DNA from 4 places in the Stutzerimonas marianensis genome. Region 1 is predicted to be linked to each of the others. Evidence: predicted binding sites of a transcription regulator. Region 1 holds the regulator's gene; each other region holds the start of a gene.
What was found. The regulator FliA, encoded in region 1, starts transcription of late flagellar genes. The targets are predictions, from matches to a motif close to CTAAAGTTTNNNNNNNNNNNGCCGNTAA.
Positions count from the first base shown of each region.

Region 2: a site for FliA is predicted at 1,908-1,935, ahead of MST27_RS01030 (methyl-accepting chemotaxis protein). Genes of this name have one in related genera too.
Region 3: a site for FliA is predicted at 4,065-4,092, ahead of MST27_RS11615 (methyl-accepting chemotaxis protein). Genes of this name have one in related genera too.
Region 4: a site for FliA is predicted at 5,677-5,704, ahead of MST27_RS22770 (methyl-accepting chemotaxis protein). Genes of this name have one in related genera too.

Region 1 is NZ_JALGRD010000002.1:176,633-184,602, reverse strand. Features, by position in the region: gene flhA (flagellar biosynthesis protein FlhA) at 1-43, shown strand, start outside; gene flhF (flagellar biosynthesis GTPase FlhF) at 59-1,348, shown strand; gene fleN (flagellar synthesis regulator FleN) at 1,440-2,267, shown strand; gene fliA (RNA polymerase sigma factor FliA) at 2,286-3,008, shown strand; gene MST27_RS03870 (chemotaxis response regulator CheY) at 3,131-3,505, shown strand; gene MST27_RS03865 (protein phosphatase CheZ) at 3,526-4,320, shown strand; gene MST27_RS03860 (chemotaxis protein CheA) at 4,333-6,504, shown strand; gene MST27_RS03855 (protein-glutamate methylesterase/protein-glutamine glutaminase) at 6,553-7,668, shown strand; gene MST27_RS03850 (flagellar motor protein) at 7,668-7,970, shown strand, end outside.
Region 2 is NZ_JALGRD010000001.1:234,002-241,971, forward strand. Features, by position in the region: gene MST27_RS01025 (malate synthase G) at 1-1,837, shown strand, start outside; gene MST27_RS01030 (methyl-accepting chemotaxis protein) at 2,037-3,659, shown strand; gene MST27_RS01035 (hypothetical protein) at 3,679-4,839, shown strand; gene MST27_RS01040 (phosphate ABC transporter substrate-binding protein) at 4,851-5,255, shown strand; gene MST27_RS01045 (putative nucleotidyltransferase substrate binding domain-containing protein) at 5,440-7,374, shown strand; gene MST27_RS01050 (3'-5' exonuclease) at 7,371-7,970, shown strand, end outside.
Region 3 is NZ_JALGRD010000006.1:26,021-33,990, forward strand. Features, by position in the region: gene MST27_RS11600 (peptidase U32 family protein) at 350-2,350, shown strand; gene MST27_RS11605 (transporter substrate-binding domain-containing protein) at 2,618-3,394, shown strand; gene MST27_RS11610 (septal ring lytic transglycosylase RlpA family protein) at 3,583-3,996, shown strand; gene MST27_RS11615 (methyl-accepting chemotaxis protein) at 4,127-5,440, shown strand; gene MST27_RS11620 (sugar transporter) at 5,559-6,749, opposite strand; gene MST27_RS11625 (SDR family oxidoreductase) at 7,092-7,955, shown strand.
Region 4 is NZ_JALGRD010000005.1:121,688-129,657, forward strand. Features, by position in the region: gene MST27_RS10295 (indolepyruvate ferredoxin oxidoreductase family protein) at 1-773, shown strand, start outside; gene MST27_RS10300 (Glu/Leu/Phe/Val dehydrogenase dimerization domain-containing protein) at 877-1,968, shown strand; gene MST27_RS10305 (sodium-dependent transporter) at 2,194-3,600, shown strand; gene MST27_RS10310 (sodium-dependent transporter) at 4,060-5,526, shown strand; gene MST27_RS22770 (methyl-accepting chemotaxis protein) at 5,780-7,669, shown strand.

The DNA.
Region 1 (7,970 bases):
TAACAAGCAGGTCACCATCGTTTCGACGGTGGGTCAGAATTAACCGAGGGTACAGGCCATGCAGGTCAAACGTTTCTTCGCAGCCGACATGCGTATCGCCATGAAGATGATTCGTGACGAGCTGGGCGCTGATGCCGTGATCACTGGCAATCGCCGTGTGGCCGGTGGCGTCGAGCTGACGGCCGTGCTCGATTATCCGATGGAGGCGGTGGCGCCCAAGCAGCCGAATCCGGCGCTCGAGGCGGAGCTGCGCAAGACTCAGACCCGTATCGCCAACGCGCATGCCGAACTGAGCGCGCCGCACACGGAGCCGGCACGCGACCGTCAGTTGCTTGACGAGAAACCTGCCGCGAGCGCCAAGCCTGCCGTTGCGCCTGCTGCCGCGATGGCAGCATCGGCACTCGACTCGCGTGCCGTCGAGGCCATGCAGTCCGAATTGCAGGGGCTGCGGGAGCTGATCGAAGTGCAGCTCGGGTCGTTGGCCTGGGGGCACGAGCAGAATCGTCGCCCGCAGCAGGCCGGCTTGTGGCGTCGCCTGCAGCGCCTCGGCCTGCCGGCGGACCTGTCGCGCGGGCTGCTGGAGAAGGTGGCCGCGATCAGCGATCAGCGTCAGGCCTGGCGCATGCTGTTGGCGCACCTGGCCCAGTCGATCAAGGTGACCAAGCACGAGCCGCTGGAAGAGGGCGGTGTGATTGCCCTGGTCGGCCCGGCCGGCGCCGGCAAGACCACGACCCTGGCCAAGCTCGCCGCACGCCATGTCCTCAAGCACGGCGCGCAGAGCATCGCCCTGGCGAGCATGGACAACTACCGTATCGGCGCTCAGGAACAGCTCAAGACTCTGGGCCGTATCCTCAACGTGCCGGTGATCCAGATCGACCCGAGCCAGCCGCTGAGCAAGAGCCTGGAGCCGGTCGCGCGCAAGCGGCTGATCCTGCTCGACACCGCCGGTCTGCCGGCGGGCGATCCGATGATGCGCCTGCAGCTTCAGGCATTGGCCGATCGGGGCGTGCGTTCGAAGAACTATCTGGTGCTCGCGGCGACCAGCCAGAGCCAGGTGCTGAAGGCGGCCTGGCATCACTACCGGCCTTGCGGGCTGGCGGGCTGCATCCTGACTAAACTTGACGAGGCGGGTACTCTGGGCGACGTGCTCGGGCTGACCATCAGCCAGCATCTACCGATTGCCTACCTCGCCGACGGTCCGCGCATTCCAGAGGATCTCCAGCTGCCACGGACGCATCAACTGGTCAGCCGGGCGGTGAGTCTGCAATCCGAAGAGTCGCCCAGCGAGGAAACGATGGCTGACATGTTCTCCGGCCTGTACAACGGATCTTCGCGGAGGGCGGGATGAACAGGGCGCTGCGTGAGAGCGAAACACTAGACGCGTTCGGGCTGAACGCATCGATGGCCTGCGGGCCCCAGCAAGATATAGGCGTTTGATGATGGGTATTCATCCCGTACAGGTTATTGCAGTGACCGGCGGCAAAGGTGGCGTCGGCAAGACCAACGTATCGGTCAATCTTTCCTTGGCGCTGGCCGACCTCGGTCGGCGTGTCGTGCTGCTCGACGCCGACCTTGGCCTGGCCAACGTCGACGTGCTGCTCGGCTTGACGGCCAAGCGCACCCTGGCGGACGTGATCGCCGGTGACTGTGATCTGCGCGATGTCATGATCCAGGGGCCGGGCGGCGTGCGCATCGTGCCCGCCGCGTCCGGCACGCAAAGCATGGTGCAGCTGTCGCCGATGCAGCATTCCGGTCTGATTCAGGCCTTCAGCGAAATCGGCAACGACATCGACGTGCTGATCATCGATACGGCCGCCGGCATCGGCGACGGTGTCGTGAGCTTCGTGCGGGCGGCGCAGGAGGTCCTGCTGGTCGTCACCGACGAGCCGACGTCGATCACTGACGCCTACGCGCTGATCAAACTGCTCAACCGCGACTACGGCATCAGCCGGTTCCGGGTGCTGGCGAACATGGCGCACGCCCCGCAGGAAGGACGCAATCTATTCGCTAAGCTGACCAAGGTGACTGAACGTTTTCTTGACGTCGCCCTGCAGTACGTCGGCGCGGTTCCCTACGACGAGGCGGTTCGCAAGGCCGTTCAGAAACAGCGCGCGGTCTACGAGGCCTACCCGCGAGCCAAATGCTCGCTGGCGTTCAAGGCCATCGCGCAGAAGATCGACACCTGGCCGCTGCCGGCGAACCCGCGTGGCCACCTTGAGTTCTTTGTGGAGCGCCTGGTCAGGCCCACCGCAAACGCACACGACTGACAGCGGCTGGAATCGGTTATGTACAACACCAAAGTGGCTAAAGACTCCCAGTACCAGCTCATCGAGCAGTACGCCCCGCTGGTCAAGCGCATCGCTTATCACCTGCTGGCGCGGCTGCCGGCCAGCGTGCAGGTCGACGATCTGATGCAGGCCGGCATGATCGGCCTGCTCGAGGCGTCGAAGAAGTACGACTCCGGCAAGGGGGCGAGTTTCGAGACCTACGCGGGCATTCGCATTCGTGGCGCCATGCTCGACGAGGTCCGCAAGGGCGACTGGGCGCCGCGTTCGGTGCACCGCAATTCGAGGATGGTGAGCGAAGCGATACGCGCAATCGAGGCCAGAACCGGACGCGACGCTAAAGATCATGAGGTTGCGGCCGAACTTAAATTGAGTCTCGATGAGTACTACGGCATTCTGGGCGACACCCTGGGCAGCCGCCTGTTCAGCTTCGATGATCTGCTGACCGAAGGCGAGCACGGGGAGTTCGGTGAAGATGCCGCCAGTGCACATCCGGAACCGTCTCGTGATCTCGAGGACGAGCGTTTCCAGCAGGCCCTGGCCGATGCGATCGCCAATCTGCCCGAACGTGAAAAGCTGGTGCTGTCGCTGTATTACGACGAAGAGTTGAATTTGAAGGAAATCGGCCAGGTTCTGGGCGTCAGCGAGTCACGGGTCAGTCAGCTGCACAGCCAGTGTGCGGCGCGCCTGCGGGCCCGTCTCGGCGAATGGCGCGCTCGATAGGTCGGTTCTCAAGAAAACGCGAATAGAAACTGCTCTGGGCGAGCTTCATGAACGAAGCCCGCAACAGACCCTGAGCAGGTTCTGGGATTTCGGGATTTACGGAGGTGTACTTGGACAAGAACATGAAAATCCTCATCGTCGACGACTTTTCGACGATGAGACGGATCATCAAGAACCTCTTGCGCGATCTGGGCTTCACCAACACCGCCGAGGCGGATGATGGCACCACTGCACTGCCTATGCTCAAGAGCGGCAGTTTCGATTTCCTCGTCACTGACTGGAACATGCCCGGCATGAGCGGCATCGACCTGCTGCGCGCGGTGCGTGCGGACGACCGCCTCAAGCACCTGCCGGTGCTGATGGTGACGGCCGAGGCCAAGCGTGACCAGATCATCGAGGCCGCGCAGGCCGGTGTTAACGGGTACGTGGTCAAGCCGTTCACGGCTCAGGTACTCAAAGAGAAAATCGAGAAGATCTTCGAGCGCGTCAACGGCTGAAGTAACGCCGCGAGGGCACTATGACGCAAGCAGACCAAAGCCTGGCGGAGTTCGAAGCGACGCTCAAGGCTCACGCACCCCAATTGATCGAAAGCCTCCAGCAGGGCCGATTCGAAGAAGCGGCCCAGATGTTCAACGAGCTCAACCAGGCTCGGAACCAGGGGCTGTATCAGGAAGTCGGCAAGCTCACCCGGGAACTGCACAACGCCATCGTCAAACTGGAGATGGACACCTGTGCGACGGGGGGCGACCCGTCCCCGATCACCGATGCAACCGACCGGCTGTCTTATGTCGTGGAAATGACGGAGAAGGCGGCCAACCGGACCATGGACCTCGTCGAGGAATCCGCGCCGTTGGTCAACTACGTCAGCTACGAGGCACAGAGCCTGACCGCCGATTGGCAGCGCTTCATGCGCCGCGACATGAATGCCGAGCAGTTTCGTGACCTGGTCAAGCGGCTCGATCAGTTCCTGCAGCGGACCATGAACGACGGGACCCAGCTGTCGGAGAACCTCAGCGAGATCATGCTTGCTCAGGATTTCCAGGACCTGACCGGTCAGGTGATCAAGCGAGTCACGCGACTGATCACCGAACTCGAAAGCAACCTGCTCAATCTCGTGCTGATGGCCGGCCAGGTCGATCGCGTCGCGGGTATCCAGCACGACCGCGAAGAGCTGCGCGCAGAGCAGGAACGAAAAAAACTAGAAAAAGGCCCTTCCCACGGTGAAGGTCCGCAGATGCATGCCGATATACGTGAGGATGTCGTATCCGGGCAGGACGATGTCGACGATCTGCTTTCGAGCCTGGGCTTTTAGGGGATGTGAAATATGAGCTTCGACGCCGATGAAGAAATCCTCCAGGATTTCCTGGTAGAGGCCGGCGAGATTCTCGAACTATTGTCAGAGCAACTGGTGGAGCTGGAGAGCAGCCCCGATGACGCAGCCTTGCTCAATGCGATTTTTCGCGGGTTCCATACGGTAAAGGGTGGTGCGGGTTTCCTCCAGTTGCATGAACTGGTCGAGTGCTGCCACATCGCCGAAAACGTCTTCGACATCCTGCGCAAGGGTGAGCGTCGCGTCGACTCGGAATTGATGGACGTCGTGCTGCAGGCACTGGACTCCGTCAACGAAATGTTCAGTCAGGTGCGTGAACGTACCGCGATTACGCCTGCCACGCCGGAGCTGCTGGCGGCACTGTCGCGCCTGGCCGAGCCGGCTTCTGCTGCGCCGGCCGCTGCCGAACCGGTTGCCGTGGCGGCCGAGCCCGCCCCCGAGCCTGTGAACGCGGACAGCGAGTTCGAGCAGTTCCTCGGCGCACTCGACGAGGCAGCGGAGGCCCCGGCCGCGGCTAGCGGTGATGAGATCACCGACGAAGAATTCGAATCGCTTTTGGATCAGTTGCACGGCAAAGGCCAGTTTGCGACCGCGACCGGCACCGAACCGTCCGCCGAGGCAGTGTCTACGTCCGCCCAGCCGGCCAGCGATGAAATCACCGACGAGGAGTTCGAAGCGCTGCTGGACCAGTTGCATGGCAAGGGTCAGTTCGCCGAGGCGCCCCAGGCGTCGGCTACCCCGGTCGAACCCGAAGCTGCAGCGCCGGCCGGGGACAACATCTCCGACGACGAATTCGAGGCATTGCTCGACCAGCTCCACGGCAAGGGCAAGTTCGAACCTGAAGTAGTCGCCACCGCTCCGACCGCGAAGGCCGCGGTCAAGCCAGCGGCCGCCGCGTCGGACAAACCGGTTGAAAAGGCCGCTCCAGCCAAGCCGGCCGCGTCTGCCGCGCCCAGCAAACCTGCGGCAGCGCCGGCGCCGGAGAAGCCGGTCAGCGAGGCGGAAACCACCGTGCGCGTGGACACGGCGCGGCTCGACGAAATCATGAACATGGTGGGCGAGCTGGTACTGGTCCGTAACCGCCTGGTCCGCCTGGGTTCCAACAGCGGCGATGAAGCCATGTCCAAGGCCGTGTCCAATCTGGATGTGGTCACGGCCGACCTGCAGAGCGCGGTGATGAAGACGCGCATGCAACCGATCAAGAAGGTGTTCGGCCGTTTCCCGCGCCTGGTTCGCGATCTGGCGCGCAGCCTGAAGAAAGAAATCAACCTGGAGCTCGTCGGCGAAGAGACCGACCTGGACAAGAACCTCGTCGAGGCACTGGCCGATCCGCTGGTGCACTTGGTGCGCAACGCCGTCGACCACGGCGTCGAGACGCCCGAAGAGCGGGAAGCCGCCGGCAAGCCGCGCACCGGACGTGTGGTGCTGTCCGCCGAGCAGGAGGGCGACCACATCCTTCTGCAGATTACCGACGACGGCAAGGGCATGGATGCCAACATCCTGCGTGCCAAGGCGGTGGAGAAGGGCATGCTGGACAAGGATGCCGCCGATCGCCTGAGCGATCTGGAGTGCTACAACCTGATCTTCGCTCCGGGATTCTCGACCAAGTCGGAGATCTCCGACGTGTCGGGGCGCGGTGTTGGGATGGACGTGGTCAAGACCAAGATCTCCCAGCTCAACGGCACGGTCAACGTGTTCTCCACCAAGGGGCTGGGCTCGCGCGTCGTGATCAAGGTCCCGCTGACTCTGGCGATCATGCCGACCCTGATGGTGATGCTGGGCAACCAGGCGTTCGCCTTCCCGCTGGTCAGCGTCAACGAAATCTTCCACCTCGACCTGTCGCGCACCAATGTGGTCGACGGGCAGGAAGTCGTCATCGTGCGTGACAAGGCCCTGCCGCTGTTCTACCTCAAGCGCTGGCTGGTTCAGGGCGCCGAGCACGAGGAGCAGCGCGAGGGGCACGTGGTGATCCTCAGCGTCGGCAACCAGAGCATCGGCTTCGTCGTCGACCAGTTGGTCGGCCAGGAGGAAGTCGTGATCAAACCGCTGGGCAAGATGCTGCAGGGCACGCCTGGCATGTCCGGCGCGACCATCACGGGCGACGGCCGGATCGCGCTGATCCTCGACGTTCCCAGCATGCTCAAGCGCTACGCGCGCCGGGTCTGATCATCTGGGCGGCGGCTCCTGCGGGGCCGCTGTCGCTAGGAGTGTTTTATGGCAGTCAAGGTTCTGGTCGTCGACGACTCCGGCTTCTTCCGGCGCCGGGTCTCGGAAATTCTCTCGGCAGACCCGAACATCCAGGTGGTTGGTACCGCGACCAACGGCCGCGAGGCGATCGACCAGGCGCAGGCGCTCAAGCCTGACGTCATCACCATGGACTATGAGATGCCGATGATGGACGGCATCACAGCGGTACGGCAGATCATGCAGCGCTGCCCAACGCCGGTCCTGATGTTCTCCTCGCTTACGCACGAAGGCGCACGGGTGACCCTCGATGCGCTTGATGCCGGCGCGGTGGATTTCCTGCCTAAGAACTTCGAGGACATCTCTCGCCACCCGGCCAAGGTCAAGCAGTTGCTGTGCGAGAAGATCCACACCATCGCGCGCAGCAACCGCCGCTACAGCAGCCATCTCGGCACGTCTAGCACGTCGCCCTCGCTGTCCAGCCGCACCGCGCCGGTTTCGACGCGCCACACCACGGCGTCCCCAGCGGCAACCGGACATGCGCAGCCGGCACCGGCTTCCAGTTCGCCGGCACCGCGCCGCAAGGCCTATCGGCTCGTGGCCATTGGCACTTCCACAGGCGGACCTGTGGCGCTGCAACGCGTTCTGACCCAACTCCCGGCCAGCTTTCCGGCGCCCATCGTGCTCATTCAGCACATGCCGGCGGCTTTCACCAAGGCCTTCGCCGAGCGCCTGGACAAACTCTGCAAGATCCAGGTGAAGGAAGCCGAGGATGGCGACCTGTTGCGGCCGGGGCTCGCGTTGCTGGCGCCGGGTGGCAAGCAGATGATGGTCGACGGCCGCGGCGCGGTTCGTATCCTGCCGGGGGATGAGCGGCTCAACTATCGCCCCTGTGTCGACGTGACCTTCGGCTCTGCGGCCAAGGCGTATCAGGACAAGGTTCTGGCCGTGGTCCTGACCGGCATGGGCGCCGACGGGCGCGAGGGCGCGCGCATGCTCAAGCAGAGTGGCAGTCAGGTCTGGACCCAGGATGAGGCGAGCTGCGTGATCTATGGCATGCCCATGGCCGTCGCCAAGGCGAACCTCAGCGATGCGGTCTATGGCCTCGACGAGATCGGCCGGCACCTGAGCGAGGCCTGTATCTGATGGATGTACTCAGCCTCATCGGGCTGGTTCTGGCATTCGTCGCCATCGTCGGGGGTAACTTTCTCGAGGGCGGCCATGCTTCCGCCCTGCTCAACGGGCCTGCTGCATTGATCGTGCTGGGCGGGACGCTCGGCGCCGTGCTGCTGCAGACACCGATGTCCGTTTTCATGCGGGCGATGTCGATCGTTCGCTGGATTTTCTTTCCGCCCCGCATCGACATGCTCGGTGGCATTGCGCTCGTCACTGGCTGGAGCGGTATCGCACGCAAGGAAGGCCTGCTGGGTCTGGAGCCCGTAGCGGAA
Region 2 (7,970 bases), on a different contig from region 1:
GCAGCTGGTCGTGCCGATCATGAATGCGCGCTTCGCGTTGAATGCCGCCAACGCCCGCTGGGGCTCGCTGTATGACGCGCTGTACGGCACCGACGCCATCTCCGAAGAAGGCGGCGCGACCAAGGGCCCGGGCTACAACGAGATACGCGGCAACAAGGTCATCGCCTACGCCCGGGCTTTTCTCGACGAAGCGGCGCCGTTGGAAACCGGCTCGCACGCCGACGCCACCGGCTATCGCGTCGAAAGTGGCAAGCTCACCGTCGCGTTAAAGGACGGCAGCACCACCGGCCTGCAGAATCCCGCCCAGCTACGCGGCTTCCAGGGCGCCGCCGACGCCCCGATCGCGGTCCTGCTCAAGCACAACGGCATCCACTTCGAAATCCAGATCGACCCGGCCAGCCCGATCGGCCAGACCGATGCCGCCGGCGTGAAGGACATCCTGATGGAATCGGCGCTGACCACCATCATGGACTGCGAAGACTCCATCGCTGCCGTCGACGCCGACGACAAGACCTTGGTCTACCGCAACTGGCTGGGCCTGATGAAGGGTGACCTGGTCGAGGAGCTGGAAAAGGGTGGCAAGCGCATCACCCGCGCCATGAACCCGGACCGGGTCTACACCCAGGCCGACGGCAACGGCGAGCTGACCCTGCATGGCCGCTCCCTGCTGTTCATCCGCAACGTCGGCCACCTGATGACCAACGATGCCATCCTCGACAAGGACGGCAACGAAGTGCCCGAAGGCATCATGGACGCGCTGTTCACCAGCCTGATCGCCATCCACAACCTCAAGGGCAACACCACCCGCGCCAACAGCCGCACCGGCTCGATGTACATCGTCAAGCCGAAGATGCACGGCCCGGAAGAAGTCGCCTTCGCCACCGAGCTGTTCGGCCGTGTCGAGGACGTCCTCGGTCTGCCGCGCAACACCCTCAAGGTCGGCATCATGGACGAGGAGCGCCGCACCACGATCAACCTCAAGGCCTGCATCAAGGAAGCGCGTGAGCGCGTGGTGTTCATCAACACCGGCTTCCTCGACCGCACCGGCGACGAGATCCACACCTCCATGGAAGCCGGCCCGGTCGTGCGCAAGGCGGCCATGAAGGCCGAGAAGTGGATCAGCGCCTACGAGAACAACAACGTCGACGTGGGCCTGGCCTGCGGCCTGCAGGGCAAGGCACAGATCGGCAAGGGCATGTGGGCCATGCCCGACCTGATGGCGAGCATGCTCGAGCAGAAGATCGGCCATCCCATGGCTGGCGCCAACACCGCCTGGGTACCCTCGCCGACCGCTGCGACCCTGCACGCGATGCACTATCACAAGGTCGACGTCTTCACCCGCCAGGCCGAGCTCGCCAAGCGCGAGAAGGCCTCGGTCGACGACATCCTCACCATCCCGCTGGCACCCCGCACCGACTGGAGCGAGGAGGAAAAGCGCAACGAGCTGGACAACAACGCCCAGGGCATCCTCGGTTACGTGGTCCGCTGGATCGATGCTGGCGTCGGCTGCTCCAAGGTGCCGGACATCAATGACGTCGCGTTGATGGAAGATCGCGCCACGCTGCGCATCTCCAGCCAGCACATGGCCAACTGGCTGCGTCATGGCGTGGTCACCCGGGAGCAGGTCATCGAAAGCCTCAAGCGCATGGCCCCGGTGGTCGATCGCCAAAACGCCGGCGACCCGACCTACCGCCCGCTCGCCCCGGACTTCGACAACAACGTCGCCTTCCAGGCCGCGCTGGAGCTGGTCCTCGAAGGCACCAAGCAGCCCAACGGCTACACCGAGCCGGTCCTGCACCGCCGCCGCCGCGAATTCAAGGCCAAGAACGGCCTATAAACCCCGCAGTTGCTGCAAAGGAACCGCCCTACGGGGCGGTTTTTTTATGCCCAGCACCTGCTGGACGGCGCTCAAGTTTGGGCTGCGACAACCGATAACGTGACCCGGATGCCATTCTTAGTCACAATATTTCAGACAGATGGCATTTCGCTATTACGTGCTGTCTCGTAGTATCCGCCGCCCGCTGTGGAGTCGATGCATGTTCAAGAATTTGTCCCTGACCGCAAAGCTGTCGCTGGTCCCTGCCGTCGCCCTGCTCGGGTTGATCCTCTACGTCGGCTACACCTCGCTGCAGCTGTCGGCTACCGATTCGCGCCTGGTGACATTGGAAACCCAGAGCTATCCGACGCTGGAAAAAGCCGACGCGGTGATCTTCCAGTTTTCGCGTATTCCTGGCTTGCTGAACAATGCTGTGGCGGCAGGTGAGCCTGGCATTCTCGATGAAGCGCGTGAGGTGCTGAGCCAGATCGACGCAGAGCAGCAAGCACTAGGATCGCTGCTAAGCAGCCAACCACAACGCCGACAGGCACTGGATGGCTGGCGCAGCGCGGTCAAGATTTATGCCGAAAACGCCCTGAGCGCCTCGACAAAACTGATTGACGGCAGCGCCTCCTTCGACGACCTGCGACCCAACCTGGATCGCATGGCCGGTGACCTTGCCCAGGCTCAGAAGCTGGCAAGCGACTTCCGCACCGGCGCGTATCAGGATTTCCAACAGACCCTGGCCGAGACCCGCGAAGCCAACGAAGCCACCACGCGCCTGGGTATCATCCTCAGCCTGGTACTAATCGTGGTGGTCAGCCTCGGCGCCTGGCTGGTGATTCGCAGCGTGATGGCCAACGTGCGCGGTGTAATCGCATCGCTGCAGTCCATCGCACGCGGCGATGGCGATCTGACCCAGCGAGTGAACATCCAGTCGAACGATGAAATCGGTGCGATGATCGAGCTGTTCAACAGCTTCCTAGACAAGCTGCAGGGCACTATCCGTCAGATCATCGAAGCGGCCAGCCCACTGACACAGGTATCCAAGGAACTGTATGACCTGACGCAAGGCTCGGAAGAGAACGCCAAGTCGCAGCAGCACCATACCGATTCGATCACCCGCGACATTCTCACCATGACCGGCAGCATTCAGGAGGTCGCGCAGCGTTCGCAGCAGGCTTCCGATGAAGCCAACTCCGCTGCGCGCCAGGCCGCCGCCGCGCGTGAACACGTTGGCAGCCTCTCCAGTGGCATCAGCGATCTGGGCAGCAGTGTGATGAGCGCCGTGCAGGCCATGGAGCAACTGGAAGAGGAAACCCAGGAGGTTGGCTCCGTACTTACAGTGATTCGCAGCATTGCTGAACAGACCAACCTACTTGCGTTGAACGCTGCCATCGAAGCCGCCCGCGCCGGCGAGCAGGGCCGCGGCTTCGCCGTGGTGGCTGACGAGGTGCGCAACCTGGCGCAGAAAACCGCCGCCTCCACTGCCGAAATCCAGCAGATCATTCAGCGTCTGCAAAGCAGCGCCAATACCGTGCTCAACGTCATGAACAGTAATGGCGAGAAGTCGCGCGCCAGCATCGAGCGTTCGGTCGAAGCGACCCAGCTACTCGAGACCATCGCGCGCACCGTCAATCAGATCGACGAACTCAACGCCGGTATCGCTCAGTTCACTCAGGAGCAGATCGGTCTGTCGAGTTCCATCCAACAAGAAACCCAAGTGTTGCAGCAGGACGCACAAGCAACCGCAAATGGCGCCGAAGCCACTGCCCGTCTGGGCGAGCAATTGGTCAGCACGGGCGATCACCTGCGTGCGGCCACGGCCCAATTCCGCGTTTAAATGCTTTAGGAGCAACCTGATGACCGCAGTACGTGTTATCGGCTTGGCAGCCGTCTGCCTTGCAACCACTCAAGCCTTCGCCCTGGAACAGGGTGAGCACCGTTTCAATGGCTTCGGCACCGTCGGCTTTACCCATCTGGGCGGCGAAGACGACGGCCGCAGCTATGGCGTGCAGAGCCAGACCAACGATTCCTGGCGCGGCGACCAGCTGTCCAAGTTCGGCGCCCAGCTGAGCTACGGCATCACCGATACCGTTGGCGTGACCGTTCAGGCCACTGCCAAGGCGCAGCAGGATGAGTGGAAAGCCAACTTGGAGTGGGCCTACCTCTCGTGGCAGACCACCGACCAGCTGATGCTCCGCGCCGGCCGCCTGCGCAGCCCGGTCTACATGTATTCCGAAAGCCTCGACGTCGGTTACAGCTACCCATGGCTGCGCCTGCCGGACGAGGTCTACAGCCAGGTCCAGGTAACCAATTACGAAGGCGTCGACGCGGTCTACACCGTGCCGCTCTCCTACGGTTCGGTAACCGTTCAGGTAGCGGGTGGTCAGGCAAAGAACCGTGACTACTATGCCTACGACGAGCAGTTCGATATCGACTACGGCAATCTGTTCGGCGCCAGCATCAGCCTGGCGAGCAACAATTTCGGTACGCTGCGCGTCGGCTATGTCGAAGCGGATATCAAGACTGACATCAGCGGCACCGTAGATGTCGGCGGCGGCGTGATGGCGCCCCTGACGCTGCTCAGCCTCGACAAAGAAAAGGGCAAGTTCACCTCGATCGGCTACCAGTACGACAACGGTAACTGGGTCAGCAGCAACGAGTGGACCTCGCGCATGATCGAGAACGACGGCATGGAGTCGATCGACTCCTTCTACCTCATGAGCGGCCGTCGCTTCGGCGATTTCCTGCCGCACCTGACCTATGCACAGCTGGACGACAACGGCGGTCGCCAGAGTTCCTGGACCCTGGGCCTGAACTACCAGGCCGCGCCAACCGTGGTGGTCAAGGGCGAGTACAAGCGCGTCGATACCAAGAACGGCTATGACGGCGTCTTTACCCGCAACGCCCAGGAAGTCTACGAGAACGCTGCGTACGACCTGACCGGGGGGTTCATTGGTACTCCGGCACGCAACTACGACGGCGACATCGTTTCCGTCGGCGTCGATTTCGTATTCTGAGGAGCGTCCCGATGAAAGTATCCGTTCGCATCCTCAGCTGCGCAGCGCTGCTCGGCATGGCCTCCGTGTCGCAGGCTGACGTCGCCGTGATCGTCAATCCCGGCGCGGCCAAAACGCCGTCGCAGTCCGAGGTGGCCAACATCTTCCTGGGCAAGGACAAGTCCATGAAGGGCGTCGACATCAAGGACTGGACCCCGGCCAAGGAAAGCTTCTACTCCGCGGTCACCAGCAAGAACGAATCGCAGCTGAAGTCCTACTGGTCCGGCCTGGTGTTTACTGGTAAAGGCCAGCCGATGGCAAGCGTCGCCAACGACGCAGCGGTCGTCGCCAAGGTTGCGGCCGAAGCCGACGCCATTGGCTACGTCGACGCCGCGGCAGTCGATGGCTCGGTCAAGGTGCTGTTCACCCTGCCGTAGCCTCCCGCCCTAAGCTGAAAAAACCGCCCTTCGGGGCGGTTTTTTTATGGTGTCACGGCTATATCAGGCACTCCGTATGGCGCAATTCGGCCTGCCCGCGCAAGGCGACTCGCGACTAGACTTACGTCCAATGTGCCACGCCCTACCCGCAGCCCACCATTGTGCGCAAAAAATGGAAGCCAACATGAGCAAAGCCGATGCTTTCGCCGAGGCAGGCAAAACTGCCGTGCTGCAGAACATCCATGGAACCATGGAGTTCCTGCGCAAGTATCCGCCGTTCAACCAGATGGAGCCGGGGCACCTGGCCTACCTAGTGGAGAACTGCCAGCTGCGCTTCTACAGCGCCGGTGACTGCATCATTTCGCCGGACGACGGCGTCGTCGAACACTTCTATATCGTCAAGCAGGGGCGGGTTCACGGGCAGCGGCCGCATACCAGCAAGCGCGGCACCGATACCACCTTCGAGGTGATCGTCGGCGAATGCTTCCCGATGGCCGCGCTGATGGGCGAACGCGCCACCCGTACCGGCCATTTCGCCGCTGAAGACACCTTCTGCTACCTGCTGAACAAACCGGCGTTCGTCAAACTCGTGTCCAAGTCGGCCTCCTTCCGCGACTTTGCCATGCGCGGCGTCAGCAGCCTGCTGGACCTGGTGAACCAACAGGCGCAGATGCGCGCGGTGGAGAGCCTTGGCGAGCAGTACTCGCTGGAAACGCGGGTCGGCGAGCTCGCCCTACCTCACCCGGTCTCGTGCCTGCCGACGATGCCGCTCGCCGAAGCCGTGGGGCTGATGCATGAAAACAACGTTGGCAGCGTGGTCATCACCGATGAGGCGCTGCATCCCCAGGGCATCTTTACCCTGCGCGACCTGCGCCGGGTGATCGGCACCGGCACCACTGACCTGGCGGCACCGATCGCCGGCTTCATGACCCACGATCCCTTCCACCTACCGCCGGACGCTACCGCCTTCGATGCGGCCATCGCCATGACCGAGCGCCATATCGCACACGTCTGCGTGGTCGAGGACGGACTGCTGCGAGGCGTGATATCCGAGCGCGACCTCTTCTCGTTGCAACGGGTCGATCTGGTACACCTGGCGCAGGCGATTTCGCACGCCGATAGCGTCGAGACGCTGGTGATCATCCGCAGTCGTATCCTGCAGCTGGTCGACAACATGCTGGCCCACGGCGCGTCCTCGACGCAGATCACACACATCATCACCCTCCTTAACGACCACTCGGTCTGTCGGGTGATCGAGCTGGCCATCACCGACCTCGGCGATCCCGGCGTGCCCTTCACCTGGCTGTGCTTCGGCAGCGAGGGCCGACGCGAGCAGACGCTGCACACCGACCAGGACAACGGCATCCTCTTCGAGGCCGAGGACGCCGCCGAAGCCGCGCACATCCGTGGCCGTCTGCTGCCGTTGGCCGAACGCATCAACCAGGATCTGGCGACCTGTGGCTTCACCCTGTGCAAGGGCAACATCATGGCCAGCAACCCTCAGCTGTGCCTGTCGCGTCAGGAATGGCAGCGCCGCTTCGGTACCTTCATCCGCGAAGCCACACCGGAGAATCTGCTCGGCAGCACCATCTTTTTCGACCTGCGGGCGATTTGGGGTCCGTGTGAAGGCTACGAGCAGCTGCGCGCCTACCTGCTGGAGGAGATCGCCGAGAATCGGCTTTTCCAACGCATGCTGGCCGAAAACGCCCTGCGCCATCGCCCGCCAGTGGGGCGGTTCCGCGACTTCGTGGTGTCGCGCAAGGGCGATGGCAAGGCCACGCTGGATCTCAAGGTGCAGGGCCTGACGCCCTTCGTCGACGGTGCGCGTCTGCTCGCCCTGGGCCATGGCATCGGCACTTGCAATACCCTCGACCGACTGCGCCAACTGGTGACGGAGGGCGTCATCGACGAAAAGGATGGCGCGGCCTATGAAGAGGCCTACCATTTCATCCAGCAGACCCGCATGCAGCAGCATCAGCAGCAGGCTCGCCAGGGCCAGCCCTATTCCAACCGGCTCGACCCGGATACGCTCAACCATCTGGATCGTCGCATTCTGCGCGAGTCCTTCCGTCAGGCTCAGCGCCTGCAGAGCAGCCTGGCGCTGCGTTATCAGTTATGAACATGCCCTGGTTCAGGTTAAGAGGTCCGGCGCTGGACCTCGATCAGCTAGAACGGCGGGATCAGCTGCTACCACCAGCCGCTTTGGGTACCGTGCCACTTCGCGAGCAGCGGCTCGTCGTGCTCGACGTCGAGACCAGTGGCCTCGATCTGCGCAAGGACATCGTGCTGTCCATCGGCGCCGTGGTGATCGCACACGGCGGTATCGATCTGGGCGACCAGTTCGAGTCCACCCTGCTACGCCCGGCTCAGAAGATCAGCGAAAGCGTGCTGATCCACGGCATCGCTCCGAGCGAGCTGGAGGCCGGCGATGATCCGGTCGAAGCCCTGCTCGATTTCATGGAGTTCGTTGGCGACAGCCCGATCCTGGCCTTCCACGCCGGCTTCGACCAACGCATGCTGACCCGAGCGCTGAAGCAGACCCTCGGCTACAAGCTGCGCCATCCGTTTCTCGACGTCGCCGAGCTTGCCCCGATGCTCTGCCCGGACAACCGTCCGCGGCAAAATGGCCTGGACGACTGGTGTGCGCACTTTGGACTGCAGGTCATGCAGCGCCACCACGCCAGCGCCGATGCCCTCGCGACCGCCGAGCTGGCG
Region 3 (7,970 bases), on a different contig from region 1:
GGGCGCGCAGCACAGGAAGGCGGTGGTGGTGCGCCGCCAGGGTGTGTGCGGCCTGTCGAAGCCCGTTTTACGACGTTTCATTCTCGATCCCCCAGTTGTTCGTGGTGGCAACCGCGCACCGTTTCGTTTTTATTACGCGAAAGCCCTTCATTCGCGCCAGCGGATAATAATCACTCGCGAACAAGAGGTGTAATCATTTATCGTCTAATCGAGATGACGCACGAACAGGTCACCGAACACGAACCTGGACCGCTCCCCTCCGCCGAGTGGTCACGCGCCCGGCGGCCAACCCCAAACCGGCCGCAAGCCATTACAATGCGCGACTTTCGATTCATGCCGGTCCGCGCCCATGTCCCTACCCCAGCACCACCTCGAACTGCTCTCCCCCGCCCGAGATGCGTCCATCGCGCGCGAAGCCATCCTGCATGGCGCCGATGCGGTGTACATCGGCGGGCCGAGCTTCGGGGCGCGGCACAACGCCGAGAACAGCGTGGCGGACATCGCCGAGCTGGTGAAATTCGCCCACATGTTCCACGCGCGGGTGTTCGTCACCCTCAACACCATCCTCCATGACGACGAGCTGGAGGCCGCGCGCAAACTGATCTGGCAGCTCCACGAGATCGGTGTCGATGCGCTGATCGTGCAGGACATGGGCGTGATGGAGATGGACCTGCCGCCGATCGAGATCCACGCCAGCACCCAAACGGATATCCGCACCCTGGAGCGAGCGAAGTTCCTGTCCCGGGCCGGTTTCTCGCAGCTGGTGCTGGCGCGCGAGCTGAATCTGCAGGAAATCCGCGCGATTGCGGACGAAGTGGATGCGGCCATCGAGTTCTTCATCCACGGCGCGCTGTGCGTGGCGTTTTCCGGCCAGTGCAACATCAGCCATGCGCAAACCGGCCGCAGCGCCAACCGTGGTGATTGCTCGCAAGCCTGCCGCCTCCCTTACACGTTGAAGGATGACCAGGGCCGCGTGGTGGCCTTCGACAAGCACCTGCTGTCGATGAAGGACAACAACCAGAGCGCCAACCTGCGCGCGCTGGTCGATGCCGGCGTGCGCTCATTCAAGATCGAGGGGCGCTACAAGGACGTGAGCTACGTCAAGAACATCACCGCGTACTACCGTCAGCGCCTGGACGAGATTCTCGAAGGCCGCCCCGATCTGCAACGCGCCTCCAGCGGCCGTACCGAACATTTCTTCGTGCCGGACCCGGACAAGACCTTCCACCGGGGCAGCACCGACTATTTCGTCACCGACCGCAAGATCGACATCGGCGCCTTCGACTCGCCGACCTTCACCGGCCTTGCGGTCGGCGAAGTGCTCAAGGTCGGCAAACATGACCTGACCGTGCAGACCCGCGAGCCGTTGTCCAACGGCGACGGGCTCAATGTGCTGGTCAAGCGCGAGGTGGTGGGCTTCCGCGCCAGCGTGGTCGAGCCGCTCGCGCAGTTCGAGGAAGACGGCCAGCCGCTCTGGCAGTACCGCGTCGAGCCCAACGAGATGCCGGCGGCCCTGCGCCAGTTGCGGCCCAACCATCCGCTCAACCGCAACCTGGATCACAACTGGCAACAGGCACTGCTGAAAACGTCCGCCGAGCGCCGCGTCGGCGTGCGCTGGCTGGCCCGCCTGCGAGCGGACGACCTCGAGTTGCATGTCACCAGCGAAGAAGGCGCCTACGCCACGGCCACCCTGCCCGGCCCGTTCGGCGAAGCGAAAAAGCCCGAGCAGGTGCCCGGCCAGATCGCCGACCTGCTGAGCCAGCTGGGGACGACGATCTACCACGCCGAAGAAGTCGAAGTGGACGCCCCGCAGGCGTTCTTCATCCCGAACTCGCAACTCAAGGCGCTGCGCCGCGAAGCCATCGAGGCGCTGACCGACGCGCGCGAAGCCATCCGCCCGCGCGGCGGGCGCAAGCCGGTCAGCGTGCCACCGCCCGTCTATCCTGAGTCGCACCTGTCGTTCCTCTACAACGTCTACAACGAGAAAGCCCGGGCCTTCTATCACCGTTATGGCGTGCAGCTGATCGATGCGGCCTACGAGGCCCACGAAGAAACCGGCGAAGTGCCGGTGATGATCACCAAGCACTGCCTGCGCTTCTCCTTCAACCTCTGCCCGAAACAGGCCAAGGGCGTGACGGGCGTGCGCACCAAGGTCGCGCCAATGCAGCTGGTACATGGCGACGAGGTGCTGACCCTGAAGTTCGACTGCAAGCCCTGCGAGATGCACGTGATCGGCAAGATCAAGGGCAACATCCTCAACCTGCCGCAACCGGGCAGCGCCGCCAGCGTGGTCGGCCACATCACGCCGGACGACCTGATGAAGACCATTCGCAGCAAGCCGCACGCCTGAGGCTTGTGGGAACAAGCTCGGAGTTACGCAGAGTGGCCGAATGAATTCGGCCCTATAACGACCGGCGGAGGACCCGAGCGCCCAGATAAGCCGGCCCCGGACTGGGTAGGGCCGAACTTGTTCGGCCGCGGGCACTGCGGAAAGCGGTGGTACGCCCTGACGCAAATCCTCTTGTGAGATTTGGTCGCTCTCCGTTACGTTCGAGGTGCCCAACTGACGGGTCAGAACAATAACGGCCGCCTCGGCCTGCCCTTGCAAGGAAACACCATGAGATCTCTGATTGCAGCTGGCGTCTTGCTGGCCAGCGGCGCGACCTTCGCCGCGCCCTCTTCCTCAGTGCTCGATCAAGTCCAACAGCGCGGTACGCTGAAGGTCTGCACGACCGGCGACTACAAGCCCTACACCTTCCTGCGCGACGACAAGCAGTACGAGGGGATCGACATTGCGCTGGCCGAATCGCTGGCCAAGTCGCTCGGCGTGACGGTCCAGTGGGTGCCGACGACCTGGAAGACGCTGATGCCGGACTTCCTGGCTCAGTGCGACATGGCCGTCGGCGGCGTCTCCATTTCGCTGGAGCGGCAGAAAAAGGCGTTCTTCAGCGACCCCATCACCGTTGACGGCAAGATCCCCTTCGTCCGCTGCGACGAGGTCGAGAAGTACCAGACCATCGAACAGCTCAACCAGCCTTCAGTACGCCTGATCGAGCCACCAGGCGGCACCAACGAGGCCTTCGTACATCGCGAGTTGCCCAAGGCGCAGCTCGAGCTGTTCCATGACAACACCGTGATCTTCAAATCCGTCGCCGACAACAAGGCCGACGTGATGATCACCGACTCGTCAGAGGCGCAGTACCAGCAGCGCAACTACCCGACCCTGTGTGCGGTGAACCCCGACAAACCCCTGCAGTACAGCGAAAAGGCCTTTCTGCTCCCGCGTGACGATGTAGCGTTCAAGGCCTACGTCGATCAGTGGCTGCACCTGACCAAGGCCACCGGGGAATACCAGCGCATCGCGGACGAGTGGCTGGCAAAGCCCGGCGATTGACGGCAGCCGATGAGCCGCGCGCTGGAATCAGAACGTCCCGTCAGCGCTCAAGCGTGCGGTTCTCGGTCAATTTGTCGTCCACAACGTAGATAGCTCGCACCGTTTCCATAGACACCGATCGCACGAAGCCTGGGGCGATCGCTCGATACCCGTCGACACAGCCTCGGATAGGCAGACAAGGAACGAACATGCTCAAAGGGTCAACTCGCTGGATCGCAATCTCGTTATTTGCCGCGCTGGCCGGTTGCGCGACGCCGCCGAAGGAGCCACCAACCGGCACCGAGCCCCGGCCGGTCACCGAGCAGGGTGAAGCTATAGGCTCTGGCAAGGCCTCCTTTTATGCTCAACAGCACCATGGCAAGTTGACCGCCAACGGCGAACGCTTCGACCAGGGAGCGCTGACCGCCGCCCACCGGACGCTGCCGTTCGGCACCAGAGTCCGGGTGGTCAACGCTCGCAATGGCAAGAGCGTGGTAGTGCGCATCAACGACCGCGGCCCTTATGTCCGCGGCCGCGTCATCGACCTGTCCAAAGCCGCATTCCAGCGCATCGCCAGCACCCGCGCCGGGGTGATCCGTGTTCGCCTCGAACGGCTGGACTGAGCGGCACGCGGCCCAAGCTGGCGGCAAGTTGAATCTCCGCATGCGCCGCTGGCAGCGGACGAGCTGCAATCAAGTATCCGGAAGCTGCGCCGATAGAGCTGGCACGTCAACTCACCTTTCGGTGCTACACATGTTCAACGGCCGTCTCAAAAAACAACTCGAAGAGCAATCCGAGGAGCTGCTGCAGCTTCGTCAACTGCGCGAGCAGATCGAAGCGACGAAGCTGTCCATCACGCTGGACACGGAGCTCAGGATGAAGACGGTGAACAAAGCGTTCGCCAAGGCACTCGGCTATCAGCCCGAGCAATTGACTGGTCGTGCCATGGCGGAGATTGTTCCCGCCTACGTGAAACAATTGCCCTGCTACCACAACTTCCGAGCAGCCGTAGCAAAGCACGACCCCATCAGCGACAACTACCGCTTCCTGAGCGCCAGCGGCAGCCTCGTCTGGCTGCACATCGAGTGGTATCCGATCCGCGATGCGCAAGGTGGGCTGCACCACATCAGCGGCTTCGCCCGCGAAGTGACGCGCGAGCTGCAGCTGGCCAAGGAGAACGAAGCCTTCATCAACGCCCTGCTGCGCTCGACCGCGGTTATCCAGTTCAACCTGGACGGCACCATCGTCACCGCCAACGAGCAATTCCTGAAGGGCACCGGCTATTCGCTCCAGCAGATCGTCGGCAAGCACCACAGCATGTTCTGCACCCAGGAAGAGGCCTCCTCCGCGCAGTACAGGGCATTCTGGGAAACCCTCAATCGCGGTGAGTTCGTCGCCGACCGCTTCAAGCGTGTCGACAGCCATGGGCGCGACCTCTGGCTGGAAGCGACCTACAACCCGGTATTCGATGCCGAGGGCAAACTCTGCAAGGTGGTCAAGTTCGCCAGCGTGGTAACCGATCAGGTAGCACGTGAAGAAGAAGTACGCGAGGCGGCCAGCATCGCCTATGACGTGTCACGGCAGACCGACACCCGTGCCGAACGCGGTGCCGTGGTGGTCAAGAACACGGTCGCAACCATGCAGCGCATCGCGGCCGAGGTGGAATCCGCCACCCAGGGTATCGAAGCCCTGGGCCAGCAATCCTTGCTCATCAGCTCGATCGTCCAGACCATCGGCGGCATTGCCGCGCAGACCAACCTGCTGGCGCTCAACGCGGCCATCGAAGCGGCGCGTGCCGGCGAGCAGGGCCGGGGTTTTGCGGTCGTGGCCGACGAAGTTCGCCAGCTGGCGGGCCGGACCAGCGCCGCCACCGAGGAGATCGTCGCCGTGGTGCAGAAGAACCAGACCCTGGTCGACGACGCCGTACGGGAGATGGCCAACAGCCGCGAACAGGCGGCCGAAGGGCTGAATCTCGCCAATCAGGCCGGCGCCGTGATCGTCGAGATCCAGGACGGCGCCAAGCAGGTCGTCAGCGCGGTCGGACGTTTCGCCAACGAACTGAACTGACGCCACCGCACCCGAAGCCGCCGGCCCTGCATTCGAGCAGGGCCGGCGTTCTGCTAGCCCGAGGCGGCCAAGGCCTGCCGTGGACCGCCTCGCTCGGCACCCCGCGCGGGTTGACGCCTCAGCCGACAGCCGTTTCCACCGGCCGCGCGAAGCGATAGGCGGCGAAACAGCAGAGCACCACGCCCGCCAGCGCCAGCAACCCGCCGACCATCCCAACATTCGCCAGGCCCAGCTGGCGCACCACCAGACTGCCCATCAGGGCGCCTGCGCCTATGCCAATGTTGTAGATACCCGAAAACATCGCCATGGCCACGTCCGTCGCGTCCGACGCCAGGTTCAGCACCTTCGCCTGCAGGCCAAGGCCGAAGCACATGCCGGCGATGCCCCACACCACCACCAGCGCCCCGAGCAGCGAGCTGTCACGCGCAGCGGGCAGCAACAGCAGCAAGCAGGTCGCCATGACCGATATCGCCGCGATCAGGAACCCCTTCGGATAGCGCGTGCTGTATCGGCTGAACAGCATCGAGCCGAGGATACCGGCACCCCCGAAGAGCAACAGCAGCGCCGTGGTCATGTCGCCGCTCAGGTGAGCGATGGTCTGAGCGAAGGGTTCGATGTAGGTGTACGCGGTGAACTGCGCAGTGATGACCAGGGCGGTCAGCACATAGGTGGCGACCAGCGCCGGGCGGCGGAACAGCACCGGCAGGCTGCGCAGCGAACCGGAGTTCTGGCTCGGCAGCAATGGCAGCGTGCGCGCCAGGCAAATCACCACGAGGCTGGCGATGATCGCGATAGCGAGAAAGGTGGTCCGCCAGCCCAGCATCTCCCCGACCACGCGCCCCAGCGGGATGCCCAGCACCATGGCCAGCGCACTGCCTGTCGCGAGCAACCCAAGCGCCTGCGCCTGCCGACCCGGCGGCGCCACTCGCACCGCCAGGGACGCTGTGATCGACCAGAACACCGCATGCGCCAGGGCAATCCCGACACGACTGACCATCAGCATGCCGAAGCTCGAGGCCACGCTCGACACCAGATGGCTGCCGATGAACACCACGAAGACGAACATCAGCAAGGTGCGCCGTTCGACGTTGCGTGTCATCAGCATCATCGGCAGCGACATCAGCGCGACCACCCAGGCGTAGATCGTCAGCATCAGCCCGACCTGCGACGGTGGCATGTCGAACGAGCGACCAATATCGCTGAGCAAGGCGACCGGGACGAACTCGGTGGTGTTGAAGATGAAGGCGGCTAGGGCCAGTGCGACGACACTGAGCCAGCTCCCGCCGGTGGTGCTTTGGGTTTCGTTCATTCGGGCCGTTCTGAAAAGCAATGCCTTCGGCCGCCAGAGCCTCCCGAACGGAGGTCAGCGCGAAGGGCGGTGATGAAAAGGACGATGCGCCTGAAGCCCAACGACGAACTCTCCCGCCGCTTCGAGCAAGCGCGAGGACAGGTACGGGTTCGGGAGAAGTTTCAGGTGGCAGGTCTGAGCGGCGCGGATTCTACGCCCGGCGCGGGGCGCTGTCAGGCATCGCGCGGCCCCGGCGACCAGCGGCGAGCAACCGATGAGGAACGCACCCCGCTCGGCACCCGACCGAAACTTTCCCGGCGGGTATCAGCCGTAACTAGACCGACCCACCCACCTGGAGCAGTCATGGCCTACCCGAAGATCCCCGCACAGAAGCAGGACCGCCAGCCCGGCCTGGAAAGCGAAATGAACCCGCCCGCCGAATTCATCCGCGACAGCTACAAGGGCAGCGGCAAGCTGGCCGGCAAGGTCGCGCTGGTCAGCGGCGGCGACAGCGGCATCGGCCGGGCGGCGGCGGTGCATTTCGCCCGCGAGGGCGCGGACGTCGCCATCATGTACCTGGATGAACACGAGGACGCCGCCGCGGCGCAGCAGATGATCGAAGCCGAGGGCCAGCGCTGCCTGCTGCTACCCGGCGACGTGCGTGACAGTCGCTACTGCAACGACGCGGTGCAGCAGACGGTCAAGGCCTTCGGCCGCCTCGATGTGCTGGTCAACAACGCCGGACGGCAGGAAGTGCGCACGCGGCTGGAAGACATCACCGACGAGCAGTGGGAAACCACCTTTGCCACCAACATCCACGGCTATTTCTACCTGACCCGCGCCGCCCTGCCCCACCTGAAGGCCGGCGCCTCGATCATCAACACCACCTCGATCAACTCCTTCATCGGCAACCCGATGCTGGTCGACTACACCGCGACCAAGGGCGCCATCGACGGCTTCACCCGCGCCCTGTCGCAACAGCTGATCGAGCGCGAGATCCGCGTCAACCAGATCGCGCCCGGCCCGATCTGGACGCCCCTGCAGCCGGCCACCATCGGCCGGCACGACCCGCAGATGCTCGAAGGCTTCGGTAGCCAGATGCCCATGGGCCGCTGCGGCCAACCCTCTGAGCTGGGCCCGGCATACGTCTACCTCGCCTGCGAGGATTCCTCCTATGTCAGCGGTCAGACCATCCACATCAATGGCGGAAAGGTGGTCAACGGCTGAGCGGCCACGCAGGCG
Region 4 (7,970 bases), on a different contig from region 1:
CCAAGCTGAATCTGCAGGCCTTCCGCTGGGGCCGCCGTGCGGTGCTAGAACGCGAAGCGGTGGAAGGGCTGGCGCGCCCGGTCGAGGTCGCCGAACCACTCTGTAAAACCCTGGAAGAGATCGTCGAGTGGCGCGTGGATTTCCTTACCCGCTACCAGAACGCCGGGCTGGCGCGCCGCTATCGCCAGCTGGTCGAGCGCGTGCGCGATGCCGATACGGCGGACGACCTGGCGCTGTCCAAGGCCGTCGCCCGCTACTACTTCAAGCTCCTGGCCTACAAGGACGAGTACGAGGTGGCGCGGCTCTACAGCGAGCCGGAATTCCGCCAGCAACTCGAGGCGCAGTTTGAGGGCGACTACAAGCTGCAGTTCCACCTCGCCCCGGCCTGGCTGGCCAAGCGTGACCCCGTCACCGGCGAGCCGCGCAAGCGCGAGCTGGGGCCGTGGATGCTCAATGTGTTCGGCGTGCTGGCCAAGTTCCGCTTCCTGCGTGGCACACCGCTGGATCCGTTCGGCTATGGCCATGACCGCAAGCTCGAGCGCGAGCTGATCGGCGAGTACGAAGGCATCGTCGAGTCGCTGCTGCGTGAGCTCAAGCCGACCAACTACCGCACCGCGGTCGCCATCGCCTCGCTGCCCGAGCAGATCCGCGGCTACGGCCCGATCAAGGAGCGCAGCGTTGCGGCCGCCCGCCAGCGGCAAAAGCTGCTGATCGAGCAGCTCGCCGCCGGCGATGCAGAACAACCCGTGCGCCTGTTCCACTCCGCGGCCTGACCCGCCGCTGTAGGAGCAGGCGCACCTGCGACCGCCGTTCAAGCCACGAGGCCGCGGCCGGTTCTGCCGGTCGCTGCAACGCACAATTACAAGAGAGGCCCCCATGTCCGTCTTCACCCATCCCGATTTCGACGCCCACGAACAGGTCGTCTTCTGCCATGACCAGGCCAGCGGCCTGAAGGCGATCATCGCCATCCACGACACCACGCTCGGCCCTGCGCTGGGTGGTTGTCGCATGTTTCCCTACGTCAACGACGACGAGGCCCTGCGCGATGTGCTGCGGCTGTCGCGTGGGATGACGCTGAAATCTTCGCTGGCCGGGCTCAAGCTCGGCGGCGGCAAGGCGGTGATCATCGGCGACCCGCACACCGGCAAGAGCCCGGCACTGCTGCACGCCATGGGCGATTTCGTCGACAGCCTCGGCGGGCGCTACATCACCGCGGCCGATTCCGGGACCGGTGAGCCGGAGATGCAGGCGTTCGCCCAGCGCACCCGGCACGTGATCGGTGCCACGCCACGGGCCACGCTCGACGGCAGCATTGCCAGCGGCGATCCGTCGCCCTCCACCGCGCTCGGTGTGTTCGTCGGGCTCAAAGCGGCGGTGCGCCACCGCCTCGGGCGCGATGACCTGATCGGCCTGAAGGTGGCGATCCAGGGGGTCGGGCACGTCGGTCTCGGTCTGGCTCGGCACCTCAAGGAGGCCGGCGCGCAGCTCTGGGTCAGCGACATCTTCGACGCCAACGTGCGCACCGCCGTGGAAGAGCTTGGCGCCTGTGCGGTACGCCCGCACGACATCTACGGCCTGGACGTGGACGTGTTCGCGCCCTGTGCCATGGGCGGCATCCTCAACGCCGAAACCCTGACTACGCTGCGCGCGCCGGTGATCGCGGGCGCGGCGAACAATCAGCTGGCGAGTCCGGAAATCGGCGCGGAGCTGCAGCGGCGCAACTGCCTCTACGCGCCGGACTATGCGATCAACGCCGGCGGCATCATCGACGTGTACTACCAGCGCGTCGGCGGCAGCGCCTCGCAGTCGGACGCGCATATCCGCGGCATCGCCGACACCCTGCGGCAGATCTTCGAGCGCGCCGCCGCCAGTGGCGAATGCACCTCGGTCATCGCCGACCGCCTGGCACTCGAGCGGTTGCAGGGCGGCGAACAGCTGCAGGCCACGCCACATCGGCTGCATGCCTAGTGGCCTGGGCGGCTCGTTCGGCGGGCCGGCGTTGCGCGCGTCAAGGTGACGGGCTGCTGGCCCAGTCATGACACGTCGGGACGGCCGGGCTCCGTACCCGGCATCCGATCCTGACCCAACGATCTGACCCCGCCGGCCGCTGCGCCCCGGCCGGTTTGATTCACCCGGACGGCTCGCTCGCCGTCCCGGACATTCCCTGAAAACAACAACAAGCAGGAATCCGCAATGACTGAAAAAAGCCTTGCCGCCGGCTCGCTCGGCGGCACTTCCGCTCATGCCCAGCAACGCGCCACGCGCGGTCTCTGGTCCTCGCGCTGGGTGTTCTTTCTCGCTGCCACGGGTTCGGCGGTGGGCCTGGGCAATATCTGGAAGTTTCCCTACATCACCGGGCAGAACGGTGGCGGCGCGTTCGTGCTGGTCTATCTCGCCTGCATCCTCCTGATCGGCATTCCGCTGCTGATGGCCGAGGTGATGATCGGCCGGCGCGGGCGGCAGAACCCCGACGGCGCGGTGGCGCGGCTGGCGCGCGAGGCCGGCGCCAGCACCCGCTGGCGTGTCGCCGGCTGGCTCGGCGGGCTGACCGGTTTCCTGATCCTGAGCTTCTACCTGGTGGTGGCCGGCTGGGCGCTGGCCTACGTGCCGGCGACCTTCAGCGGCGGTTTCGCCGGGGTCAGCGGCGAGGCCAGTGGCGAGCTGTTCGGCGCGTTGCTCGCCAGCCCCCTGCGCCTGGTGGTGTGCGCCACGCTGGTATTGGCCGCGACCATGCTGATCGTCGGGCTCGGCGTGCGCGGCGGATTGGAGCGCTCGCTGCGTTTCCTCATGCCCGGGCTGTTCGTGCTGATGCTGGTGCTGGTCGTTTATGCCGCCATCGAAGGTGAATTCGCCCAGGCGTTGCAGTTCCTCTTCGTGCCCGATTTCTCCGAGCTGACCGCCAAGAGCGTACTGATTGCGCTCGGCCACGCGTTCTTCACGCTCAGCCTGGGCTGCGGCGCGATGATGGTCTACGGCTCCTATCTGCCAGAAGGCACCTCCATCGCCAAGACGTCCGTTCTCGTCGCCTTGGCCGACACCGCCGTGGCGCTGCTGGCGGGAATGGCGATCTTTCCGCTGGTGTTCGGCAACGCGCTGGAGCCGGGCGCGGGTCCGGGGCTGATCTTCGTCACGCTGCCCATCGCCTTTGGCCAGATGCCGCTGGGGCAGGTGGTCGGCGGGCTGTTCTTCGTCATGCTGGTGATCGCCGCGCTGACCTCGGCCATCTCGCTGTCCGAGCCGAGCATCGCGTGGCTGACCGAACGTTTCGGCATGAGCCGGCTCAAGGCGGTGCTGGTCAGCGGCGGGCTGCTCTGGCTGCTGAGCTTGGGCAGCGTCTTCTCGTTCAACCTCTGGGCGGACTATCAGCTCTTCGGCAAGACCTTCTTCGACACCCTGGACTACCTCACCACCAACTGGCTGATGCCGCTCGGTGGCCTGGGCACGGTGCTGTTCACCGGTTGGGTGCTCAAGGAAGCCACTGTCCGCGAGGCCATCGGCCTGCAGCGGGACGGCCTGTTCCGGGCCTGGTGGCTCTTGCTGCGTTTCGGCACACCGCTGGGAATCGTGCTGGTATTTCTGAACCTGGCAGGGATGATCTGATGCCCATGCGACAGGCTGCCGCATCGGCCTGTCAGCAAATCGTTACGCCGCTGGAGCTGCCCGCTCTGCAGTGCTGCCGCTCCAGGCGCTGTAAAGAAATGCTGACGCAACGGGTGCCGGTAACGAGGTCGGCTGCTCCGGGACGCGCTTGTCGCCGCACGCGGGGTGGTTTGAGATGGCTCGGCCTGGCTGCTCGCCAGGCATGGACGTGCCACGGGGTGGGGTGCCGGGCAGACGACTGCCGGCCCGAGCCGCGCCTGGCAGGTATACAATGCGCGCCGTTTTGTCTGTGACCCCGCTGCGTACCGCGCAGCCGCGAGTCGGTCGCGCATTGCCGGGCGTCTGCAAGGCGCCCGGCGTGCAGTCTGCCGCTCGTCCCGGTGTTTCCGCTTTCACTCCGCCGTGTCACGAGCGCGGCGGGTTCGATTTCCGTCACAGATAACAACAAACAGGTGGCGCATGACCCGTGAAAAACCGAAGAACCTCTGGCTGTCCCGCTGGGGCTTCATCCTCGCTGCGACCGGCTCGGCCGTCGGCCTCGGCAATATCTGGAAATTCCCCTACATCACCGGCCAATACGGGGGCGGCGCCTTCGTCCTGATGTACCTGGCGTGCATCCTGGCCATCGGCATTCCGGTGATGATGACCGAGATCGCCATCGGCCGCCGTGGCCGTGGCAGCCCCATCGACGCCATCGGCCGTGCGGTGCGGGAGAACGGTAGCAGCCCGCTATGGAAGGGTGTCGGCGGCATGGCGATGACGGCCGGCTTCCTGATCCTGTGCTTCTATGTCGTCGTGGCCGGCTGGGCCTTCGCCTATACGCTGAAGATGCTCGACGGCTCGCTCGCGGGCGGCTCGGTCGATGCGCTCGCCCAGGTGTTCGAGGCGCACAACGCCAATGCCCTGCAACTTGGCGGCTGGAGCCTGCTGGTGGCGCTGCTGACCTTGTGGATCGTCGCCAGGGGCGTGCAGGCCGGCATCGAGCGCGCCGTGCGCTGGATGATGCCGGGGCTGGCGATCATGCTGCTGATTCTGGTCGGCTATGCCTTCACCAGCGGCGGTTTCGACCAGGGCTTTGCCTTCCTCTTCAGCTTCGACACCTCCAAGCTCACCGGTGAGGCGCTCCTGGCCGCGCTCGGGCATGCGTTCTTCACCCTGAGCCTGGCGTCCGGCGCCATCCTCACCTACGGCTCGTACATCCCCGATGGGCAGTCCATCGCGCGCACCACCTTCATGGTCGCGATCGCCGACACCGCCGTTGCGTTGCTGGCGGGGCTGGCGATATTCCCGATCATCTTCGCCAATGGCATGGACCCGACCGCCGGCCCGGGCCTGATCTTCATGAGCCTGCCGCTGGCCTTCCAGCAGATGCCGTTCGGCACGCTGTTCGGCGTGCTGTTCTTCGCCATGGTGTCCATCGCCGCGCTGACCTCGGCCATCTCGATGATCGAGGCCACCGTGGCCTACCTAAACGAGAAGCACGGCATCAGCCGCCTCAAGGCCGCCATGGGTGCGGGCGCGGTGCTGCTGGTGATCAGCCTGCTGGCGATGCTTTCGTTCAACCTGATGGCCGGCTGGGCGCCGCTGGGCAAGAACTTCTTCGATTGGCTGGATTACCTGACCTCGCGCTGGATGATGCCGCTGGGTGGCATCTTCATCGTGGTGTTCGCAGGTTACGCGCTGCGCAGCGACATCATGCGCGACGAGCTCGGCCTGCCACCGTTGGGCTATGCGCTGTGGTTGTTCATGGTGCGTTACGTCTGCCCGGTGCTGATCACCATGGTCTTCCTGCACGCCCTCGGCTGGCTGGGTTTCGACCCGCTCGCGCGCTGGTACTGGATCGCCGGTGCCATTGGCCTGCTGACCGTGCTGGGCGAAGGCCTGCGTCCACGGGTGTGGCCGGTGCTGGTCGGGCGTAGCGCCTGAGCGATTTCCCGAACGAGGCGCCACGGCAGGGCGGTCCTGGCGCCTTTGGGTTGATAGCCAAGGGCCATGCCGTTTGTCGGCTGGCATGGAAGGGCTTGCTGGAGCGTCCGTCATCCGGCGCTTGCGGGGCGTTCGATCAAGAGCCTCTGGCTCAAGATCGCCGGCCCGGGGCCGATACAAGGTCTCGTGCAGTGGACGCTCAAAGAGGCCAGGGATTGCCGCACTCGATCCAGACCTATCCGGACACGCGCCCATGCCTAGCCGTCTCAAATTCAGCCACAAGATCCTTCTGGCCGCGTCATTGGTCGTGATCGCGACCTTCGCACTGTTTACGCTCTTCAACGATTACCTGCAGCGCAACGCCATCCAGGCCAAGCTGGAAAGCTACCTGGACGAAATGGGCGATGTGACTGCCCACAATATCCAGAACTGGCTGTCCGGCCGTTTGGTGCTGCTGGAGAGCACCGCGCAGACCATCGCCCGCGACAGCTCCGGCCAGGCTGTCGAGGCGCTGGTGCAACAGCCGGCGCTGAGCTCCACCTTCGCCTTCACCTACCTCGGCCGCAACGACGGCGAGTTCATCGTCCATCCGCGTTTCGAACTGCCCGAAGGCTACGATCCGCGCCAGCGCCCCTGGTACAAGGATGCCGTCAATGCCGGCAAGACGACCCTGACCGAGCCCTATCAGGACGCTGCCACCAACGAACTGATCATCACCGCGGCGACGCCGGCAAAGGCGGGCAGCCAGAACCTAGGCGTGGTCGGCGGCGACCTCAGCCTGAAGGTGCTGGTGGACATCATCAACGCCCTGAACTTCGACGGCATGGGCTACGCCTTTCTCGTCAGCGGCGACGGCAAGGTGCTGGTCCACCCCGATCAGAACAAGGTGATGAAGACCCTCGCCGAGATCTACCCGCAGAACACCCCGTCGCTGACCAGCGGCTTCAGCGAAGCCGAGCTCGACGGTCAGGCGCGCATCCTCAGCTTCAGCCCGGTGACCGGCCTGCCGTCGGTGACCTGGTACGTCGGCATCTCGGTCGACAAGCAGAAGGCCTATGCGACGCTCTCCAGCTTCCGCACCTCAGCCCTGGTGGCGGCCGTCATCGCGGTGGTGTTCATCCTCGTGTTGCTGGGCATGCTGATTCGAGTGCTGATGCGCCCGCTGACCGACATGGGTCGAGCCATGGGCAACATCGCCGAAGGCGAGGGCGACCTGACCCGTCGGCTCAAGGTGGAGTCGAAGGACGAGTTCGGTGAACTGGCGTCCGCCTTCAACCGCTTCGTCGAGCGTATCCATGGCTCGATCCGCGAAGTGTCGTCGGCGACTCAGCAGGTCAACGAAGTGGCGCAGCGCGTGCTGGCGGCCTCCAACTCCTCGATGGTCAATTCCGACGAGCAGGCCAGCCGCACCAACAGCGTCGCCGCGGCGATCAACCAGCTCGGCGCGGCAGCCCAGGAAATCGCCCGCAACGCCGCCGACGCCTCGCAGCAGGCCAGCGGCGCCAGCCACCAGGCCGAGGGAGGGCGCAAGGTGGTCGAGCAGAACATCGAGGCGATGAAGCGACTGTCAGGTAACATCAGCGCGTCCTGCGCCCAGATCGAGGCACTGAACAACCAGACCGTGGGCATCGGCCAGATCCTCGACGTGATCAAGGGCATCTCCGAGCAGACCAACCTGCTGGCGCTCAACGCGGCCATCGAAGCGGCCCGCGCCGGCGAAGCCGGGCGTGGATTCGCCGTGGTCGCGGACGAGGTACGCAGCCTGGCTCATCGCACCCAGACCTCGGCGCAGGAAATCCACGGGATGATCGAGAAGCTGCAAACCGGCGCGCGGGATTCGGTGAGCACCATGACCGAGAGCCAGCGTCAGAGCGAGGCCAGCGTGGGCATCGCCAACCAGGCCGGCGAGCGGCTCGAGAGCGTGACCCGAAGCATCGGCGAGATCGATGCGATGAACCAGTCCGTCGCCACTGCGACGGAAGAGCAGACCTCGGTGATCGAGTCGTTGAACATGGATATCACAGAGATCAATACGCTCAACCAGGAGGGCGTGGAGAACCTGCAGTCCACACTGCGGGCCTGTGGGGATCTGGAACAGCAGGCGGCGCGGTTGAAGCAGTTGGTGGGGAGCTTCAGGATCTGATCTGGTGTTTGATGAAAATAAGGGCGCTTCGGCGCCTTTTTTCATTCCGCCGAATTGGCATCGTATATCGGCGCTTTTCGTTGGGGGGCGGCGAGTTCTTGGTCGAGGAGCTTTTTGCGCTTTGCGTTCGCTGAGTGAACCCTTTTGGCGAGTTAGCTGAAGCATTGGTTTCGCCCTGCTGGGCGACTCACTTTTTTCAAACGCCAAAAAAGTAAGCAAAAACGCTTGCCCCTACATCTGGCCCCGGCTGCGCCGGGGTTCCCTCGCTCCAGGCGACGTTCCAGGGGCCCGCCGCGAAGGG